4 regions of the Fictibacillus sp. 7GRE50 genome follow, and region 1 is predicted to be linked to each of the others. Evidence: riboswitches for the same ligand, from Rfam matches in the RefSeq annotation. Region 1 holds a riboswitch; each other region holds the start of a gene.
The links. Region 1 has a riboswitch for S-adenosylmethionine ahead of IHV12_RS22300 (methionine ABC transporter ATP-binding protein). Riboswitches for the same ligand answer to the same signal wherever they lie in the genome.

Region 1 (4,286 bases):
AAGGAAATGTGATTTTTTATAAACTAAAGGAGGACATAAACATGTTAGATTTAAAATTTGTTCGTGCCAATTTTGAAGAAGTAAAAGAAAAGTTATCTGCTCGTGGTGAAGACTTATCTGGATTAGATCAGTTCGAGGCATTAGATCAGCGCCGCCGTGAGTTAATTGGTGAAACAGAAGCTTTGAAATCTAAGCGTAACGAGGTTTCTAAGCAAGTTGCAGAATTCAAGCGCGAGAAAAAAGACGCGGACCACCTGATCACAGAGATGCGCGAAGTAGGTGACAAGGTCAAAACGATGGATGAAGAGCTTCGTCAAGTAGAAGAAGATCTTCACGGCATCATGCTAACATTGCCTAACATTCCGCATGAAAGTGTTCCTGTTGGTGACACAGAAGATGATAACGTACCTGTACGTCACTGGGGAGATGTTCCTGAGTTTGCTTTTGAAGCGAAACCACATTGGGATATCGCGACTGAACTAAACATCGTTGATTTTGAACGTGGAGCAAAAGTGACAGGCAGCCGTTTCGCTTTTTATAAAGGTTTAGGAGCTCGTTTAGAGCGTGCACTTATCAACTTCATGATGGATCTGCATGAAGACGAGCATGGTTATACTGAAGTATTGCCTCCCTACATGGTTAACCGTCAGAGCATGACAGGAACAGGTCAGCTTCCAAAGTTTGAAGAAGACGCGTTTAAAATTCGTGAAGAAGATTATTTCTTGATTCCAACTTCTGAGGTTCCTGTAACGAACATGCACCGAGAAGAGATTCTAACAGCTGACGAACTTCCGATCACATATGCGGCGTACAGCGCTTGTTTCCGTTCTGAAGCGGGATCTGCAGGACGCGACACGCGCGGTTTGATCCGTCAGCATCAGTTCAACAAAGTAGAGCTTGTTCGCTTCGTTAAACCTGAGGATTCTTATGAAGAGCTCGAGAAGCTTACAGGACACGCTGAAAAAGTCCTTCAGCTGCTCAACCTTCCATACCGCGTACTCAGCATGTGTACAGCTGACCTAGGATTCACAGCAGCTAAGAAGTACGATATCGAAGTATACCTTCCGAGCTATGGTGAGTACCGCGAGATTTCTTCTTGCTCTAACTTTGAAGATTTCCAAGCGCGCCGTGCTCAAATTCGTTTCCGTCGAGATGCAAAAGGGAAGCCGGAATTCGTTCACACGCTAAACGGTTCTGGACTTGCGATTGGTCGTACCGTAGCAGCTATCTTAGAGAACTACCAACAAGAAGATGGCACTGTAGTCATTCCAGAAGTTCTACGTCCTTATATGGGCAACAAAGAAGTAATTAAGTAAAAAGTGAAAGAAGCTGACTCTTAAAAGATATCCAAAGGGACTTTTAGAGTCAGCTTTTATCTATTAATGGGTGTAAAAGCTTCATTATCGGTGGTCCGAACAAGTTTTCAGGTGGTGGGAAGAGTTCTAGCGGTGAAAATTCATGATTCATAGGTGAAAGTCAATGAATCACAGGTGGACAGCACTGTTTTATCGGTGAACGTGTAACAAATATAAGAACACGTACCGTAAAAGCATACCTCCAAAAGAAACAAATAAAAAATCAAAAAAAGTTTTTGAAAACCGTTGACACAATATTTATCAGCATGTTATTATAGTTCTTGTCAGTCACACGGAGGTATACCCAAGTCCGGCTGAAGGGATCGGTCTTGAAAACCGACAGGGGTTTAACGACCCGCGGGGGTTCGAATCCCTCTACCTCCTCCATATACATATTCAACCTCATCTGAGTTTATCGGATGAGGTTTTTTGTTGTGTTTTTTCTTTTTAAGAATTGAATCATACACATTCAAAAACACCGATAGAAAACCCTAAAATACTTCAACCATTCATATCAACGAATGTAAGCGCTAACACTTTAAAGTGATAAAATTTAGTATTGACAGAACTTTTAGACAGGGCGTATGATGACAACTATAACTTAATTCAATAATGCAATACTTATTCAGAGAGACCGAGGGATCAGGCCCTATGACGTCCGGCAACCTCCATTAGGAACGGTGCTACTTCCTGCAGAATGATGATTCATTCTGGAAGATAAGTCGATGTTTACTTATTCGCCCTCTTCCATGAAATGAAGAGGGCTTTTTTATATTGTAAGGGGGATGACATATGATCGAGATCAAGGACGTTACGAAATTATATAAAGTAAAAGGCAAAGAGATCGTCGGAGTGAAGAATGTGTCACTGACGATCGACAAAGGTGAGATCTTTGGCATTGTAGGATATAGCGGTGCTGGGAAGAGTTCGTTGCTGCGCTGTCTTAATTTATTGGAAAAACCAACATCAGGAGAAATCAAGATCGATGGCATCTCGATTACGAAGCTCGGTAAAAAGGAGTTACGCGAGGAGCGTCTTAAGATCGGTATGATCTTTCAGCACTTTTATTTGATTAGTGCGAAGACCGTTTTTGAGAACATCGCTTTCGCTTTAAAAGCAGCTGGGAAAACGAAAGAGGAGATCACCAGTAAGACCAACGAGCTTTTAAAGATGGTGGGATTGGAGAATCAAAAAGATCAATACCCTTCTCAGCTGAGTGGGGGGCAGAAACAGCGTGTTGGTATCGCGAGAGCTCTTGCGAACGATCCGAAGGTTTTGCTTTGTGATGAAGCGACTTCAGCTCTTGATCCGAACACGACGAAATCGATCCTTTCCTTACTGAAGTCCATCAATAAAAAGTTAGGCATTACGATCGTGTTGATCACGCATGAGATGGAAGTGGTAAAAGAGATCTGTCACCGAATGGCGATCATGCAGGATGGAGAAATCATCGAGTCGGGCGATGTGTACAACATTTTTGCTAATCCAGAAAAAGAGCTCACAAAAACGTTCATCAGCTCTGTAATTCAAATGGATCTGCCAGAACCTCTTCTGAAAAATAGAAAAGGAACTGTGATTAAGATCCAGTTCAAAGGAGCGATTGCAGAAGAGGCAGTTGTTTCTGAGCTTTTCCAAAACTTTAACGTAAAAGGGAATATCCTTCACGGGAAAATCGAATATATTCAGGAAACACCGCTTGGTATCTTCATCATGGAACTAGTCGGTGAAGAGGCAGAAGTGAAGCGAGCGATCTCCTATATTGAGAGTCGCATAGAAAATCTTGAGGTGGTGAAAAAAGTTGCTTGATTCTATTTTGAATATCCTTCCAGATCTGAATAAAGCATTCTTTGAAACGTTATATATGGTCGCTATATCACTTGGTGTTTCATTAATTGTAGGATTGCCTTTAGGAATTATACTGTTTGTTACCGACAAAGGATTGTTATTTGAAAATGTGTGGATCAAGCAGATAGCGGGCATTCTTGTGAACTTGATCCGCTCTGTACCATTCATCATTTTATTAGTCGCGTTGTTACCATTAACTCAGCTCATTACCGGAACAACGATCGGACCAACTGCAGCCTCAGTTTCTCTATCCGTTGCAGCCATCCCATTCTTTGCGCGGCTCGTAGAAACATCACTACGAGAGATCGATAAAGGCGTGATCGAAGCGGCCGTTGCAGTAGGCGCTACGCCATGGATGATCATCCGTGAAGTTCTACTACCAGAAGCGAAGCCAGGAATCGTTCAGGCGGTAACAGTAACAGCAATCAGCTTACTTGGCTATTCAGCCATGGCAGGTATCGTCGGCGGCGGAGGAATTGGAGACTTCGCCATCCGCTTCGGCTACTACCGATACGACAACACGATCATGCTCACAACCGTCATCCTACTAATTGTAATCGTCCAGCTCATGCAAGTCATCGGAGACAGTGCAGCGAAGGCTGTAAATAAAAGATAAATTTATTTACTAAAGGTAAGACGAGGATAAATTTATCTTTAAAGGTTTAGGTTTAAAAGACACCATTGGCAAGTTGATTGGAGTGCAAGATGCGAGACTCCTGGGGGATCAGCGTGCCTTCTACATGAATTAACACCTCGCAAGGCATGCGACGAGGAAGCTCACTTCGGTAGTAATTCTTGTAGACGCAGGAGCAAATCTTAAAATGCATAAGATGGCTCACCGCACGCCCCTCGGAAAGGGAGCATCTGGAACGGAAATCAACCACTTCCACAATTGCATCTAGTACTTGCAAAAACAATTTTAGAAGGGGATCAACATGAAAAAAATTATACTTACACTACTAACAGCACTGCTAGCTTTCGGTTTAGCAGGATGCTCATCTTCATCAGACGCATCAAAAGATAAAGAAGTAACCCTCGGCGCAACAGCAGGACCTTACACCGACATGGTCAACAAAGCCATCAAGC
Region 2 (4,286 bases), on a different contig from region 1:
GCGAATTGGCTGAGGAATCTGCATTGGTCTTCGTTGCTTGTGCTCTTTTTTGTCGTTATCCATGTGATGAGCTCCTCTCTATAAGAAGGTTCAATCGTCATCTTTGTATTCATATGGAGAGGACATCTTAAACATGCAGATTACTTGAGGAGGATTTTAACAAAGAAAAAACACCTAAAAAGCTTGCCGCAGCTTATAGGTGTTTCGTATGTGTGAAAATATCGTCTTGGTGGCTTTTAATGCGCTTTAATTGTGCCACGATAATGATGCTGATGATCACGAGCAAGAACCAAGAGCTGATCTTACCAATATGCACAAGTGACCAAGCCGCTTCTTGATTGGGATACTGCCAGGCTCCGAGAAACGTTGTAATGTTTTCAGCGATCCAGATAAAAAATCCGATCAACAAAAAGGAAAGAAGGATCGGCATTCTATAGATGCGTTCGTTGATTGTATAATGAACAACCGTCTTATAAAAGATAGGGAATAAAAGCAGAATTAGAATCCATCTGGCATCAAATAAGTAATGATGAGTAAAAAAGTTAAAATAAATCAGTACGCATATCCCAAAAGAAAAGAGGGGATTCGGCCAGCCCTTAATCTGAAGGTCTAGCCTTCTCCAGCTTTGGCAAATATAGCTCGCAACACTCGCATACATAAAACCGCTGTAAAGAGGTACACCGTAAATCTTAGAATAAGCCTCTTCAGGATAGCTCCAAGACCCCATGTGAACTTTAAATAGCTCTAGAGCAAGTCCAATCAAGTGAAAGACACAGATGACTTTAAGTTCATCTATCGTTTCAAGTTTCGTTACGATCATGGCAACTTGTGTAAGGAGACAAAGAAGGAGTATGAAATCGTATCGAGGGATGAACGGAATGCTGACGAATTTTGAAAGAGCTAACGCACCAAAGATGATGACTGGAAAGATACAAGAAAGTGCTTGTAAATAAGTGAATGTAAGAAGCGCTCTCAAATTAAACCACCCTTTTATGAGTTGATATGGAAATATATTGTATCCATAATAACCTATGGTGATCTAAATCTCATCATATAAAAAAATGTTTAGTTTAACATGAACCTGTCAGTTGACTTCTTTTACTTAAGCGCTGCATCCGCTAACGAATAGACAATCGCATCATCTGTTGGTGGATTATGAAGACCGGCTCTCACATCTCGGAAATGCCGCTGAAGCGGATTTTGTACAGAAAGACTCCGAGCCCCAACGATTCTCATCGCTAGATCAACGACCTTGTTCGCACTATTTGTTACAGAATGTTTAACGGCAGCGAGTTCTGTACCTAGATTTTGACGTTGTTCAGGGTGGTTTACCCATTTTTCAGCAACGGCATGAAGGATCGTTCTTGCTTGGAATAGCTCAAGTTCTATCTTACCAATCTTTCTTCTCACCTCTGGTACGTCTGAGATAGGTCCCGATAAAGTGTTAGGGCTATACTCTGACGCAAATTCAATCGCGTAATTCCGCGCTGCTCTTGCGAGACCTAGGTACACAGCAGGCACCTGAAGATACCAGCCTTTAGGTATGAGGTTCTTCCCATCCTCTACGACTAAAAGATTTTCCTCACGTACATAAACGTCTTTCAAAAGGAGGTCATCACTTTTTGTTCCTCTCATCGAGATGCTGTCCCATGTTTCTTTTACAAAAACCCCTTTTTCACGGTGATTCACTAAGAAAAATCCTTTATGATTGGTTTCTGAGATGGTAGCTGTAATGACTGAGTAATCAAGAGCTTCTGCCATAGAAGTAAAAGCTTTACTTCCGTTAATCAGCCATCCATCTGCTTTCTTGACTGCCGTTGTTGTAGGAATACCGCCTCGAGACGGACTTCCCGTCGCACGCTCTGTTTGTGCCAAGTTAATGAGTGCTTTTTGTTCAACAACTTTCCGGCTAAGATCAGCGAACGCACTACCACTCCAATGCCGGTTTTCCGCCGCTTCTAAAAGAGTACCCAGATGCCAGCCAAGAGAAAGAGCAGTAGGAGCATCCCCCTCAGCTAAATGCTCTTGAATGGTTAAGAATTCAACTAGATTTAATCCTTTACCACCAAACTCCTTTGGAATGGTAAGAGAAAGAAAGCCAGCATCCTTCAAATCTTGAAAGTTTTCATAAGGAAAAACCCCTTCTTGATCTACAAAATTTGCACGTTTCTTAAAAATTTCTTTTAGTCCTAGAGCGGTACTAACCGCTTCTTCAAAATGATCTATCTCAGTGGCTTTTCTCAAAGGTAAGCTCATAGTTCCCTCCTAAATTTTTTATCAGTAAATGGTTTTTTGTAATTAATCTTCAGGGATAAGTTGATTGGAGTGTAAGGTGCGAGACTCCTGCGGGACAGGTGGGCAGGTGAGACACTTAAGAGTGAAACGAACGAATGTGGCTCACCGCCTGCCTCGCGGAAAGCGAGCACCTGAAACGGAAATCAACAGCTATCATCTACTTTACTTTTAATCAAAACAATAAAAGTCCTCTTTCAAAGACGAAAGAGGACGTAAATTCCATATGCTTACACGCTCTCTCATCTATCAGACATTCAAAAAAACATCTGCTGGAATTAGCACCTTTCTTTATAAAAAGCGGTTGCTGCAGGATCGTAGGACCAGTTCCTCCCCTGACTCTTGATAAGATACATTATTTAATTATTAGTCATCACTATAGAGGATAAAGCAAACCACTGTCAACTAAAAACTGATTGTTAAGAAAATTATTTTATTTCTCTAAATTCCATTGACACGTGATTTTTATTCCTGTATATTTCGTTACTAAATTGAATAATATCGATTCCTTATCGAGAGAGGTGGAGGGACTGGCCCTTTGAAGCCTCGGCAACAACTATTTTTAGGATTGTGCCAATTCCAGCAGGCGAAAGCTTGAAAGATAAGAGGAGATCTATATACGTATGTTTTATTTCGCGTATTTTTTCAACCTCTTCTCATCGCTGAAGAGGTTTTTTTATTTTCTCTTGGAGCGGGTACAAAAAAATCGGATGGAGGAAATTATTTTGGGTAAAGAAATTTTGTTAAACGCGTTTGAGATGACAAGTGCCATGCACAATTCTCATGGTCTTTGGAAGCATCCGGAGAACAAGAGACATAGAAGCTATAAAGATCTGAATTACTGGATCGACTATGCGAAGCTTTTAGAAAGAGGAAAGTTTGACGCTGTATTTTTTGCGGATGTGTTAGGGATTTATGACGTTTATAAACAAAGTAAAGCTCCTTCTATTCGTGATGGGCTTCAAGTTCCATTAAACGATCCGGCACTTCTCGTGTCGGCCATGGCAAGCGTAACAGAGAACCTGTCTTTTGCTGTGACGGTGAGCACAACCTATGAGCAGCCATTTGGCAACGCACGTCGTTTTTCTACGCTAGATCACCTAACGAATGGGCGAATCGCATGGAATGTAGTCACTTCTTACTTGCCGAACGCAGCGAGGAATTTTGGATTGCAGAATATGATCAAGCACGATGAACGGTATAACATCGCGGATGAATATCTGGATGTTTCGTATAAGCTTTGGGAGAGCAGCTGGGAAGATGGAGCAGTTGTAGAAGATGTTGAAAACAATAAATTAGTGGATCCCGGTAAGGTACATGAGATCAATCATGAGGGGCAATACTTCAGCGTTGAAGGACCTCACTTGAGCGAGCCTTCTTTCCAGCGGACACCTGTGATCTACCAAGCGGGAACGTCTGAGCGTGGACGAGACTTTGCGGCCAAGCATGCTGAATGTATTTTTGTAGGTGGTCCAACGCCAGAGAGAATTCGATTTTATGCTGACGATATCCGTAAGCTCGCTGCAAAACACGGCCGAAATCCAGAAAACATTAAGATCTTTTCTTTTTTAAACGTGGTGGTAGGAAGAACGACAGAGGAAGCCGAGGAAAAATTCAATGAGTATGCAAGTGTTTGGAGTGCCGATGCTGCAAAAGCTCAATATGGAGCAAGTGGATATGATATCGCGGAATATGAAGATTTAGATCCGGAACTTCCATTCTCGTACAATAAATCAACAGAAGGCGGACATTATAAGGCCGCTACCCTCACTACGGATGCTCCTAAACCGTTAACAGTAGGAGAGGTATTGAATCGCTTCGAGTCACCTGACAAAGGTAGTTTTATAGTCGGCAATCCAGAAGAGGTAGCGGATGGGATACAAAAGCAGTTTGAAGAGTCTGGGGTGGATGGTTTCAACCTTAATCACCTCGTAACACCAGGAGACTTAGAAGCTTTCGTGGAGCTTGTTGTACCTGTTCTTCAAGAAAGAGGA
Region 3 (4,286 bases), on a different contig from region 1:
CGATTACCTCCAGAATCATGCAAAAGAATAATATCTCCGTTTTTTAAATTCGTTAGGATGTGTCTGGCTATCCTTTCAGATCCTGGATTTGTCCAATCGCGGGGATCTTGATGCCAAGACCATAGGATAACTTTGTATCCTTCTTTTTTTAAGACTTTTAAACTGTTCTCTGTAACTGTACCGCCTGGAGGTCGAAACAATTTTATGTAATCTGAATGATGAGCAGGATCGAGAAGGTGCTCGGTCTTTCTTGTTTCAACCACAACTTTATGCCTTGAAATGGTGTGGAAACTAGGGTGATTATACGTATGGTTGCCGATTTCATGTCCTTCTTTTAGCTCTCTTTTCACGATTTCTGGATACTTCTCAACCCGCTTTCCAATAAGAAAGAATGTTGCATGAACACCTTCCTTTTTAAGAACATCTAAGATCTGAGTGGTGTATACGGGGTCTGGGCCATCGTCAAATGTAATCGCAACTTGTTTCTTTTTTGAAGGAACTTCCCAGATTACATCTCCATATTTCTCTACTTCAAAACGATTTACTACACCTGCATTGACTTTTGGTCCGAAAAAAAGAATGTGACATAAAAACATGGAAACAATCATTTTTACAATGGTAGACATCATGAGCCCTCATTCTAAAATTTGTTACCAATAGTATTTGTAAGGAGAAACTGATTTATGACAAAGCTGTATCTGTATACAAGGTTGTTCTTAAAGCTGATTTCCGTTTAAGGTGCTCGCTAACAGGAGAAGAGTCTTGGCAACAAAAAAGCTGCTCAAAGGATTTCTTGAACAGCTTAATCGTTGTAATCTACAATCCACTTGGAGAAAGTGAGATCGCTTTTAATGCGTGATCTAAGTCATAGATTAGATCATCTACTGTTTCAATTCCGATCGAAAGACGGATTAGTTCTGGGCTTACGCCTGATTTTCTTTGTTCTTCTTCAGATAGTTGTTGATGAGTGGTGCTAGCTGGATGGATGATCAATGATTTTGAATCTCCCACGTTTGCCAGGTGAGAGAAGATGCTAACATTTTCGATCAACTTTTTACCTTCGTCTACACCGCCTTTAACCCCGAATGTTAAAATTGCACCCGCGCCTTTAGGGAGGTATTTTTGGGCAAGTTCATAGTAAGGGCTGCTTGGAAGCCCTGCGTAATTTACCCAATCGACCGATGGATGACTCTCTAGGAACTTCGCTACTTTCAATGTATTTTCAACATGACGTTCTATACGCAGAGCAAGTGTTTCCAATCCTTGAATAAATAGAAAGGAGTTGAACGGTGCGATAGACGAACCTAGATCTCGAAGCAGCTGAACACGTGCTTTTAGAATATAAGCAAGTGGACCAAATGCATCCGTATACACAATTCCTTTATAGCTTGGATCTGGCTCAGTCAAGCCTGGGAATTTCCCATTGCTCCAATCAAATTTTCCAGAATCGACGATAACTCCACCTACTGAAGTACCATGTCCTCCGATGAACTTTGTTGCAGAATGAACAACGATATCCGCTCCATGTTCGATTGGGCGACAAAGGTAAGGCGTAGCCAACGTATTATCTACAATAAGAGGAACTCCTGCGTCATGTGCGATGTCAGCAATCGCTTGAATGTCGGCTACATCGATTTTTGGATTCCCGATGGTCTCAATGTATACGGCTTTTGTTTTTTCTGTAATAGCGTCTTTAAACGATTGAAGATTATCAATTTCAGCGAATTGTGTCTGGATGCCGAGCTTGGGGAGAGTGACAGAGAACAGGTTATACGTTCCACCATATAGAGAGGTGGAAGCGACGATTTCATCACCAGAGCCAGCGATATTGAATATAGCATTTGTAATGGCAGCCTGGCCAGAAGCAAGAGCAAGAGCACCAACACCGCCTTCAAGTTTTGCAATGGTCTGTTCAAACGCATCTTGCGTTGGATTCATCAAACGCGTATATATGTTTCCGAACTCTTTTAGGGCAAATAAGTTCGCTGCGTGCTCTGTTGAATTGAACTGATAGGAAGTGGTCTGGTAGATCGGAACAGCACGAGCTCCTGTAGTCGGATCAACTTTTTGACCTTCATGTAATGAAATCGTTTCAAACCCATACTGTCTTTTTGCATTTTGATCAGTCATTTTCAAATCTCTCCTCAACGTCATTTTTTTGTATCCAATCGCATTCAGTTTCAACTTATCCCAGAAAAAAAGACCTCTTCCAAAAGAAGAGGTCCCGATGATTTCACCCGATCGAAGTCTCATCTTTCAGAACATTAATTGTTCTGCTGAAATTAGCACCATGCGTTTCCGCTGGTTGCCGGGCATCATAGGGTCAGTCCCTCAGCCTCTCTGGATAAGAAGATTTGAATATTGAATTAAGATTTATAATACATAGGTCATTATCAATAGTCAACTGAATTTTTTAAAAATTTCGGATTTTTATTTTCCGGATTACTTTTAACTGCATAAATAACTCCAACCGCCCAAAAAGCAGCAAGAACAAAGTAGATTGGTAACAACATGTTATGTGAAACCCCTAGTGTATGAAGAAGGGTGCGGGTATTGGTGATAATAATCAATCCACCAACAAGTACTCCGAGTATGTGAGAGGGAATGAGTCGCACTAGCCATGCAGCAATAGGAGCCGCAATCACTCCTCCTAGCATCAATGCACCTACCCATAGCCATTCAACTTGTTCCCAGCCGAGTGCGATGAAGAATCCGACTGATGCAGATACTGCTACAGCAAATTCACTTGTATCTACAGAACCGATCACCTTCCTGGTTTTCATGTCTTGTTTTGCCATTAGGACTGGAGTGGTGACCGGGCCCCAGCCTCCTCCACCTGTAGCATCTAAGAAACCTGCTAATAATCCAAGTGGAATAAGTTGTTTCTTCGTAAATGGTGTACCATTCGCTGTTGCTTTCTTTTCTCCAAGTTTAAACAGAAAACGATATAAGATATAAATTCCAAGGATAATTAGAAAGATAGAGATATATGGCTTTACTAGATCTCCAGGAAGGTTGCTTAAAAAACAAGCACCTACAAATGCGCCGATTGAACCCGGCAGAATTAAGCGAGTAACGACTTGGCGATCAACGTTTCCAAACTTAATATGAGAAGCGCCGGATGCCGCAGTGGTAACGACTTCAGCAAGATGTACGGACGCAGATGCAGCTGCAGGAGCAATTCCAGCTACTAACAGCAAAGATGTAGATGTAACTCCATAAGCCATACCGAGTGATCCATCAATCAACTGTGCAAAAAGACCAATTAGAGCTAATACAATCAACTTTTTCATACTTTTCCTCCTCAAAATAAAAAGGCCCTTAACAAGTAGTGTTAAGAGCCTTCGGTTTACCGATCAGCGATACAGATTAAATTTTAGTTAATACTATATGATTCAAAAACATAAAAAGTCAACTGTTTGTTTAAATTTTTTGTAAAAATAGAAAAATGAAAAAATAGGTCTTGATATCATTTTCAGATATGTTATGATTTTATAAAATTTAAACTCTTATCCAGAGTGGTGAAGGGAACTGGCCCGATGAAACCCGGCAACCTGCGATTGTAAGGTGCTAACTCCAGCAGAATGTATTTACATTTTGGAAGATAAGGTAATATGTTTACCTCCACTATCTTTCCGAAATGGGAAGGTTTTTTTGTTTTTTGGCTTTTGTTGCTCTTGAAAGTGGTTGATATCCGTTCCAGGATGCTCGCTTTCCGGGGGTCGTGCGGTGAGCCACCTCGACACTTTGTGTCCTTAGGTGTCTCACCTGTCCCGCTGATCCCCCAGGAGTCTCGCACCTTGCACTCCAATCAACTTTTCAATGAAGCCAAAACATAAATCAACAAAAAACAACAACTTTTTGAAAGAGCCTTTGAAAAGATATGAATGTTAGAAAGGGAGGCAGTGGAGTGGCGAACGAAAATAGTGCAAACGATTTTCTTCCTCAGCTTCAACAAATGCTGAGCAGTATTAAATTTGGATCAATCACTTTAGTCGTTCAAGATGGAAAAGTGATTCAGCTTGAAAAGAACGAGAAGGTAAGAATTAAATAATTCGCTGACTAGAAAACTAGAGGCGGTTTTAACGAATGGGCAAAGCCCTAAAAACGTTAAAGCCGCTTTTTTTATGGCGAAAAGGAGGTAGCAGATTGCTAACGTACGAAACATGGGACGAAAAAACCCGTGATTTTGATAGTGAAAACCCCACAAAAGGCGCGCTGCATGCTTTGAAGTGGGCTTATGAAACGTATGAAGATGATCTGGTTTATGCGTGTAGCTTCGGAAT
Region 4 (4,286 bases), on a different contig from region 1:
TGTCATTTTATATGATCGATTAGTGAACAAAGAATTGCTCTCTTATGCAAAACCTGATTGCGATTTAATTTATTGCGGTAAACTGCCAAACTACCATTTCATGAAGCAAGAGACGATCAACAGTTTCTTAGTTAAACACGCTCAGAAAGGAAAAGTAGTAACTCGCCTAAAAGGTGGCGACCCCTTCGTGTTTGGAAGAGGAGGAGAAGAAGCAGAAACACTTGCCAAAAGCCGCATACCGTTTGAGGTCATTCCAGGGATAACATCAGGGATTGCAGCACCCGCTTATGCGGGTATTCCTGTTACGCATCGAAACATGGCTTCAAGCTATGCGGTCGTCACAGGTCATCGTAAAAAAGGCGAAGAAGATGAACTGAAATGGGAAAGTCTAGCAAACGGTATTGATACATTAGCGATCTATATGGGAGTGGCTAACCTAGGTTATATTTGTGAACAGTTAACGAAAAATGGGAAAAGCAAAGAAACACCAGTTGCTCTCGTTCAATGGGGTTCCTTAGAAAGTCAACGAACCGTTACAGGTACACTCGATACGATTGAGGAAATTGTAATAAATGAACATATTGAGAATCCGAGTATGATCATTGTAGGTGAAGTCGTTCGTCTTCGCAGTGAACTGAAATGGTTTGAACAGCTGAACGATGAACGGAATAAGCTTGCTGAAGTAAGAGAGGCTTTATAAATGAAGGCATTGCTCTTTATCTGTCACGGTACAAGACTGGAAAAAGGACGTATGGAAGCAGAAGAATTTGTGAGACTGTGTATGGCACAAATTGATGTGCCCATTAAGGAGATTTGTTTTCTAGAGCTTAGTGAACCCTCTATCGCTCAAGGTTTTGAAACCTGTATAGAAAAAAGAGCTACAAGCATCTCTGTCATTCCTGTGTTCTTATTAAGTGCGAACCATATAAAAATAGACATACCGAAAGAGCTTCAGCAACTGCAGACTACATATCCAGAAGTTGAAGTGAATTACGGACGTCCTTTCGGTGTACATCAAGCCATTTCACATTTGTTATGGGAGAAGATCATTAAAAGCGCAGTTACGTTAAGAAAAAATTCACATATCCTTTTAGTGGGTAGAGGTAGCACCGATCTAGATGTTAAGCGCGACCTAGAAGCAATAGCATCTAACGTTCAAGATCATTATGGAATTCCTAGTATTCAAGTTTGTTTTTTAACTGGTTCAGAACCAAGTTTTGAAGAAGCACTTTGGAGTAGCAGTGAATTATATGAGCAAGTTATCGTTGTGCCTTACCTTCTATTTTCAGGACTATTAATAAATGGAATGAAACATACGATAATTCGCCATCAGCAGCAAACCACACAAAACGTAACTCTTTGCGAGACGCTTGGCTACCATCCTATTCTGAAAGACGTTTTACTCACACGAATACATGAAACACTTGCAACAAAGAAGTATGCATGTTCTTAAAAAGAGAGGAATGCTATGTATCCTATTCACATAAATTTGTCTGGTAGAACGGTTGTAGTAGCTGGCGGTGGTCTAGTAGCACATCGTAAAATTAATGATTTATTGAATGAAGAGGCAATAATTACAGTAATCAGCCCAGCAGCTGTCAAAGAAATTCAAGAATGGCATGCTGAACGAAAGCTGACTTGGATCGAAAGAGAAGTGGAACGTGCTGATTTGGAAGAAGCGTTTCTAATCATTGCTGCAACCAATAGTAAAGAGATTAATTCTTGGATTGCAGAACTAACAAGTTCGAAACAGCTAGTGAATGTTGTTGACCAACCAGACCTGGGTAACTTTATTGTTCCTAGTGTTGTAAAGAGAGGGAAACTCATTTTATCAGTTTCTACTTCTGGAGCTAGTCCAAGTTTATCTAAATCGATAAAAAAAGAGCTTCAACAAAAATACAGTGAAGACTATGAAACGTATTTAGATTTTTTATTTCAATGCAGATCGATCATTAAGAAGGAATATCCGGAAAAAAATCGAAAAGACTTATTAACAAAGCTAACAGATCGGTCCTTTTTATATAACGAAGAAAAGCAACGCACGTATAAACAGGAATTATTAAAGAAAATAGATCGCAATTTAGTAAACGAACCAATAAAAGAATAAATCCTTATCAAGAGAGGTAGAGGGAGCGGCCCTATGAAACCTCAGCAACCAGCAGCTACTAGCTGAAAAGGTGCTAATTCCTGCAAGTTCGGTTTGTTGAACTTGTAAAGATAAGAAGACCCCGACGCACAAAAAGTCTTCTTTTATAGAAGGCTTTTTATTTTTTATATAGGAGGCTGTCATGAGTTTAATCACAGACTTAAAACAAAACAAGATATTAATCGGTGATGGGGCGATGGGAACCCTTCTGTATTCGTACGGATCCGACTTTTGTTACGAAGAGTTAAATCTTTCTCAAGAAGAGCAGATCTATAATATCCATCGTGCTTATTTAGATGCAGGTGCTGATATCATTCAAACCAATACGTATGCAGCGAACTATTCAAAGCTCGAACGCTATGGGCTTCAAGATCACGTAAAAGAGATTAATAAAGCGGCTGTTCAGATCGCCAGAAAAGCTGCTCATAAAGAATATGTTGTAGGTACGATCGGTGGCATACGCGGTATAAAACCAAATAGCATTTCTCTTGATGAGATCAAGCGCAGTTTTCGCGAGCAGCTGTATTGTTTGTTGATGGAGAATGTAGATGGCATCCAATTAGAAACCTATTATGACCTAGAAGAACTAGAAACGGTTTTAAAGATTGCTAGAAAAGAAACATCACTTCCGATTATTGCTCAAGTGTCATTACAGGAGGTCGGCTTTATGCAGGACCGCACTCCCATTTCAGAAGCTTTGACCTCTTTAGAGAACATTGGTGCTGATGTTGTGGGATTAAACTGTCGTCTAGGGCCGTATCACATGCTGATGACACTTGAAGAAGTTGCATTACCAAATCAGGCAATTCTTTCAGCGTTTCCTAATGCATCGCTTCCTTCTTATACAGATGGCCGTTTTAATTATGAGGGGGACGCTGACTATTTTAAAGAATGTGCCCATTTGTTCAGGCAGCAAGGAGTTCGTCTATTAGGAGGATGCTGTGGTACGACACCTGCTCATATACATGCCTTCTCTAGTGAACTAAAAAACTTAGAACCTGTAACAGAAAAAGAAGTGAAACAAAGAAAACGAAAGATTGTCATTCAATCTGCATCAAAATCTAACTATGTACCTCTAAGTGAAGAAGTAAAGAAAAGGCAATCCATAATTGTTGAATTAGATCCACCACGTAAATTAGATACGTCACGTTTTATGGAAGGAGCAAAGGCGTTAAAAGAAGCGGGTATCGACGCACTTACCCTCGCTGATAATTCGCTTGCATCACCACGTGTTTGTAACGCTGCATTAGGGTCGATTGTCCAATCCCAACTTAATCTTCGCCCGCTCATTCATATTACGTGTCGTGATAGAAATTTAATCGGTCTTCAGTCTCATTTAATGGGGCTTCACACGCAGGGCATTCATGAAATACTCGCTGTAACGGGAGATCCTGCAAGCGTCGGAGATTTCCCAGGTGCGTCGTCTGTATATGATGTCACGTCATTTGAACTGATCAAGCTCATCAAGCAGTTTAATGAAGGGTTATCTCTATCAGGAAAAGAGCTTGGAGAAAAAACATCTTTCACGATAGGAGCTGCTTTTAACCCTAACATCCGATCCATCGATAAAGCGGTTGAGCGGTTAGAGAAGAAAATTGCATACGGTGCAGACTACTTTATCAGCCAGCCTGTATTTTCAGAGCAAAGACTTATTGAAACGTATGAGGCAACAAAACATATTGATAAACCGATCTATATTGGAATCATGCCTTTAACCTCTTCCCGCAATGCAGAGTTTCTTCATCATGAAGTTCCAGGCATCAAACTATCGAACGCTGTGCGTGACCGCATGGGTAAGTACACAGATGATCCAAAACAAGCGTGCGAAGAAGGTTTATCAATTGCGAAGTCGTTATTAGACATAGCTATGGAACTCTTTAACGGCATCTACCTGATCACACCATTTATGCGTTACGAACTAACCGTTGAATTAGCACAATATGCAAGAGCTAACTCTGCATCACTTTTATCCAGGAGGTCACAGAATGCCTAAGTCATCAATAGAAAAACAGCTAAAATCAAAGATTTTAATCATGGATGGCGCGATGGGAACGATGCTTCAAGAAGCCAATCTCACTCCAGAAGATTTTGGCGGTGAAGCGTATGACGGTTGTAATGAGTATTTAAATGTAACGGCACC

Region 2: it holds a riboswitch for S-adenosylmethionine, as region 1 does, so the genes downstream of both, IHV12_RS06630 (acyl-CoA dehydrogenase family protein) here and IHV12_RS22300 (methionine ABC transporter ATP-binding protein) in region 1, are expected to answer to the same signal.
Region 3: it holds a riboswitch for S-adenosylmethionine, as region 1 does, so the genes downstream of both, IHV12_RS11730 (homocysteine synthase) here and IHV12_RS22300 (methionine ABC transporter ATP-binding protein) in region 1, are expected to answer to the same signal.
Region 4: it holds a riboswitch for S-adenosylmethionine, as region 1 does, so the genes downstream of both, IHV12_RS11785 (bifunctional homocysteine S-methyltransferase/methylenetetrahydrofolate reductase) here and IHV12_RS22300 (methionine ABC transporter ATP-binding protein) in region 1, are expected to answer to the same signal.

What each region holds. Positions count from the first base shown of each region.
Region 1 covers NZ_JACZDW010000014.1:6,623-10,908, forward strand. Annotated here, with positions in the region: gene serS (serine--tRNA ligase) at 42-1,316, shown strand; tRNA gene IHV12_RS22295 (tRNA-Ser) at 1,650-1,742, shown strand; SAM riboswitch class I at 1,974-2,079, shown strand; gene IHV12_RS22300 (methionine ABC transporter ATP-binding protein) at 2,148-3,161, shown strand; gene IHV12_RS22305 (methionine ABC transporter permease) at 3,154-3,816, shown strand; gene IHV12_RS22310 (MetQ/NlpA family ABC transporter substrate-binding protein) at 4,136-4,286, shown strand, end outside.
Region 2 covers NZ_JACZDW010000001.1:1,358,909-1,363,194, reverse strand. Annotated here, with positions in the region: gene IHV12_RS06640 (oxalate decarboxylase family bicupin) at 1-63, opposite strand, end outside; gene IHV12_RS06635 (DUF817 domain-containing protein) at 194-976, opposite strand; gene IHV12_RS06630 (acyl-CoA dehydrogenase family protein) at 1,099-2,256, opposite strand; SAM riboswitch class I at 2,532-2,644, opposite strand; SAM riboswitch class I at 2,799-2,900, shown strand; gene IHV12_RS06625 (LLM class flavin-dependent oxidoreductase) at 3,018-4,286, shown strand, end outside.
Region 3 covers NZ_JACZDW010000003.1:93,756-98,041, forward strand. Annotated here, with positions in the region: gene IHV12_RS11725 (polysaccharide deacetylase family protein) at 1-629, opposite strand, end outside; gene IHV12_RS11730 (homocysteine synthase) at 817-2,130, opposite strand; SAM riboswitch class I at 2,247-2,351, opposite strand; gene IHV12_RS11735 (sulfite exporter TauE/SafE family protein) at 2,394-3,293, opposite strand; SAM riboswitch class I at 3,507-3,611, shown strand; gene IHV12_RS22665 (YezD family protein) at 3,959-4,054, shown strand; gene IHV12_RS11745 (phosphoadenylyl-sulfate reductase) at 4,150-4,286, shown strand, end outside.
Region 4 covers NZ_JACZDW010000003.1:102,388-106,673, forward strand. Annotated here, with positions in the region: gene cobA (uroporphyrinogen-III C-methyltransferase) at 1-700, shown strand, start outside; gene IHV12_RS11775 (sirohydrochlorin chelatase) at 701-1,453, shown strand; gene IHV12_RS11780 (NAD(P)-binding protein) at 1,469-2,107, shown strand; SAM riboswitch class I at 2,109-2,224, shown strand; gene IHV12_RS11785 (bifunctional homocysteine S-methyltransferase/methylenetetrahydrofolate reductase) at 2,289-4,139, shown strand; gene metH (methionine synthase) at 4,132-4,286, shown strand, end outside.